2 regions of the Janthinobacterium sp. PSPC1-1 genome follow, and region 1 is predicted to be linked to the other one. Evidence: predicted binding sites of a transcription regulator. Region 1 holds the regulator's gene; the other holds the start of a gene.
What was found. Region 1 encodes FNR, which switches genes on or off when oxygen is low (the NO sensors DNR and NnrR bind a similar motif). Its sites were predicted from a motif close to TTGATNNNNATCAA; they were not measured.

Region 1 (2,201 bases):
CAGTCTCAAGCTGCAAGCCCCCGTTGCCCCGTGGTACAAGCATCGCTGGCCATGGCTGCTGATGATCGGTCCCGGCCTGTCCGTGGTCGTCGGCAGCTTCATGGGCTATATCGCGTTTACGCAGCCTGATGCGCTGGTGGTGGGCGACTATTACAAGCAGGGCAAGGCGATCAACCAGGATTTGAAGCGCGACACGATCGCCAGCGACCTGGCGATGGATACCAGCCTGTCCTATGATGTGGCACAGGCGCGCCTGAGTGGTTCCGTGCACAGCTTCGGCAAGGCTTACCAGGGTCCGCTGCAGCTGCATCTGGCGCATGCGACCTTGCCGGAAAAGGATATCAAGCTGCTGGTGCAGCCCGATGCGGCGGGCAATTTTTCCGTGGCGCTGCCGATGCTCGAGCGCAGCCGCTGGCAAGTACTGGTGGAAAACGACAAACGCGAGTGGCGCCTGTCCGGCATCTGGACCTGGCCGCTGCAGCGCAGCATCGCGCTGCATGCGGATGAAGAGCTATAACGTACAGCGCCGGGAAAAAACCGTAGCGAGCGGCAGTGATTTGTGGCTAAGAAGCGCAGCTGTGCTAGAGCACAGCGAGCATCGCAGGCCGCAAAGCGCGACGCGCAGTAGGTTTTGACGGTGCTGTTATTTGCAGACGTCCGTGCCGGCTGTAATGGCTTTCAACTTGGCGGGCTGCAAAATCTCGATCTCGCGGTTGGAGACGCGCAGCCAGCCTTCCTTCTTGAATTTCGACAATAAACGGCTGACGCTCTCGATGGTCAGCCCCAGGTAATTGCCGATTTCCTCGCGCGACATGCGCAGCTGAAATTTGCTAGCCGAATAGCCGCGCGCTTCATAGCGCGAGGCCAGGTTGACGATAAAGGCGGCAAAACGCTGGGTCGCCTGCATATTGCCCAGCAACAGCATGACGCTTTGCTCGCGCGTGATTTCCTGGCTCATCATGCGATGGAAATGGCGCAGCAGGGTCGGCATATTGCCCAGCAACTGTTCCAGGCTGGAAAACGGAATTTCACACACTTCGCTGTCTTCCAGCGCCACCGCATTACAGTGGTGGCGGTCGGCGCTGATGGCGTCCATGCCCAGCAGTTCGCCAGCCATCTGGAAACCCGTCACCTGCTCTTCACCGCCCGGATTGATCTGGTACGTCTTGAAGTGCCCCAGGCGGATCGCGTACAGATTCTGGAACGAGTCGCCGATGCGGAACAGCGAGGCACCGCGCACGATCTTGCGGCGGCGGCCGATGATCTGGTCCAGCCTGTCCATGTCGCCCACATCGAGGCCCATCGGCAGGCACAATTGATGCATGCTGCAGGTCGAGCATCGCGCACGCAACGCTTCCACGGTCACTGTGGGCATGGTGGGAGTGAGTAGCGCTTCAGTCATGTCGGTACCTTTTAGAAAATGCAATAACGAGTTTACTGCATACAGGGTTGCCGTGTGCCAATTTCACCGCATTTCCGCTGAATAAACGACGTTCTAACCTTGATTATATGGCAACATCATTAAAAGCCCATGTGGGAAAGGCAATTTGCGCGGCGCCGCTTGCCAAGTTGATGTATTGATAGGAAAATTCCCGACAGCATTAGCTGCCGCCTGTACCGCCCGGTACTGAAAAGGAAATCATGAAGCCTCTCGGCATCAAAGCAAAAGTCGCGCTGGCCACCAGCCTGACCTCGATCGCCATGATCGCGCTGGTCACCATGATACAGGTGCAGCACATGCGCGCCGACTTCACCCGAGTACTGCTGAGCCAGCAGTCTGCCCTGATCACCCGCACCGCTGCCGAACTCGACGACAAGCTGGGCATGCTGCTGCAGATCGTCACGCTGACGGCCAGGCAGCAGCCGCCGGAATTGATCGCCCAGCCAGCCCAATTGCGCGAATACTATGCGCGCCGCTCGATGCTGGTACTGTTCGACGACGTGCTGGTGCTCGATGCGCAAGGCGCCGTCGTGGCCGACATGCCGGAAGTGGCGGGGCGCGCCGGCATCAACGTCGCCGAGCGCGAGTATTTCCAGACCGTCCTGCGCACGCGCCAGCCCATGATCACCGAGCCGATGCTGGGCAAGTCGAGCGGCATGCCCATCGTGCAGATGGTGGCGCCCGTGCTCACGGCCGATGGCCAGGTGGCCGGCGTGGTGATCGGTGTGCTGCGCCTGTACAAGGACAACCTGTTGGGACG
Region 2 (2,201 bases), 720 kb from region 1:
CGGTTATCTGGTTTCTGTAATCAATTTGCGCGCCATGAGCGTGCGCGATCCACGTCCCGCGCCGTCCGACAAGCACGCCCTGCGCGACATCGCCGACGGCTTGCTGTTTGTCTGGCGCGAACCGCTGCTGCGTGCGCTGGCCTGGGGCGCCGGCATCTGGCACTTCCTGTTTTACGCCAGCATGGCCTTGACGGTGCTGTTTGCCACACGCGACCTGGGCATGAGTCCTGGCGTGCTGGGCATGACGCAGATGCTCGGTGGCGCCGGCGTGCTGCTGAGCGCCTTCATCGTCAAGCCATTGACGCGCCGCTATGGCGCCGGCCGCACCATTCTGATCGGACTGGCGTCCACCTCCGTCTGCTTTGCCCTGACGCCCACCATCCCCGCCGCCTTGTTCGGCAGCGCGGCCGCCAGCGCTGTGGCGTATGCCGTACTGATGTTCTTTTTTGATTGCGGCGTGATGCTGTTCTTTATTCCCTACCTGGGCTTGCGCCAGAAAGTCACACCCGACCCCATGCTGGGTCGCATGACCTCGACCATGCGTTTCCTGACGGTGGCGACGGCGCCGCTGGGCGCGCTGGCCGCCGGCTGGGTAGCGGAACACTTTGGCGTGCGCAATGGCCTGGCCTGCATCGCGGCAGGCAGCATTGCACTGACGATCGCCATGGTGTGGGGCACGCCGCTGCGTAGCGTGCGCACCTGAAGCGATAAACGGGCATACACTGCTGAAAGATTGCCTTGGCGACACTATTCATGCCAAAGCCTGTGAGTTTTGATTTACATCAAGGAATTAATTGAGGTAAATCCATAAGCTGTCTTACATCACTCTAGGAGCACGTCATGTTTAACACCATCTTATTTCCCACCGACGGCTCGCCGCTGTCCGACAAAGCGGCCGAGACGGCCCTCGCCTTCGCTCAATTGAACAAGGCCAAGCTGGTTACCATCAGTGTGGTGCAGCCCTTCCCGTTCTCGCCGATGGCCGATGGCGGCATCGTGCTCGACGCCGGTTTGTACGAGCAACAAATGCAGGAAGCATCGCAACGCGCCGTCGACAAGATCGGTGAAGCGGCGCGCGCTGTCGGCGTGCCCTTCGAAGGCGTGGTCGTCGTCTCGCCCAGCCCGCACGAGGAAATCGTCAATGCGGCGCAAACCTACCATTGCGACATCATCCTGATGGCCTCGCATGGCCGCAAAGGCTTGAACAAGCTGTTCGTGGGCAGCGAAACGCAAAAAGTGCTGGCACATACCCAGCTGCCAGTCATGGTCCTGCGCTAACTTTGCGCTAGCGCATCCCCGCCCGGCGCCGCGAGAAACTCAGCGCGCCGGCGCCTGCTTCGGCAACAACACCCACACGGCGCCGCTCTGCTTCATGCGGCCCGCATTCTCCGCCGCTTCCGCACCGAAACCAAAGAAGTAATCGACCCGGATGGGGCCGCGAATGGCGCCGCCCGTATCCTGCGCCATCACCAGCCGCTGCATGGGAATCTCGCTATTGGCTTGCGTGGTGGACAGGAACACGGGCGCACCCAGCGGCAGGAAGCGCGAATCGATGGCCACCGAGCGCTGCGGCGTCAACGGCACGCCCAATGCGCCCTTCGGTCCCACTTTGGGATCAGGCAGGCGCTCTTCCTTGAAGAAGACATAGCTCGGATTGGCGTTGAATAATTCATCCTTGCGCGTGGGGTGGCCGGCGATCCACGCCTTGATGCCCTGCGCGGACGCCTGGCTCAACGTCAGCTCGCCCTTGTCGACCAGGTAGCGGCCGATCGATTTGTACGGGTGACCGTTCTGGTCCGCGTACGCCACGCGCACGGTTTCCTGCGTATCGGTCAGCTGCACGCGCCCGGAACCCTGCACTTGCAGGAAGAACGCTTCGACTTCGTCATCCACCCACAGCAATTCCTTACCCGTGACGGCCGTGGCGCGCTCGATGTCGGCGCGGGTCGCGTACGGGATCACCTTCTTGCCCACCAGCTTGCCCCGTAAACGCATGTTTTTCAGTTCCGGATACACGCCAGCCAGGTCGACGGACACGAGATCGTCAGGCACCTTGTACAGCGGCGTCTGGTATGGACCGCCCCGCTTGCGCGCGCCATGCAGCAGCGGCTCGTAGTAGCCCGTCACCAAACCGGTACTGGCGCCATCGGCGGTAATGACTTGATTGGGCACAAAGAAGGTCTCGAAGAACAGACGGATGG

Region 2: a site for FNR is predicted at 773-786, ahead of ACP7EG_RS11035 (universal stress protein). Genes of this name have one in related genera too.

The regions. Positions count from the first base shown of each region.
Region 1 is NZ_JAFCWP010000002.1:65,887-68,087, forward strand. It holds gene ACP7EG_RS07825 (FixH family protein) at 1-517, shown strand, start outside; gene fnr (fumarate/nitrate reduction transcriptional regulator Fnr) at 644-1,402, opposite strand; gene ACP7EG_RS07835 (response regulator) at 1,642-2,201, shown strand, end outside.
Region 2 is NZ_JAFCWP010000002.1:782,509-784,709, reverse strand. It holds gene ACP7EG_RS11040 (MFS transporter) at 1-703, shown strand, start outside; gene ACP7EG_RS11035 (universal stress protein) at 841-1,278, shown strand; gene mltA (murein transglycosylase A) at 1,318-2,201, opposite strand, start outside.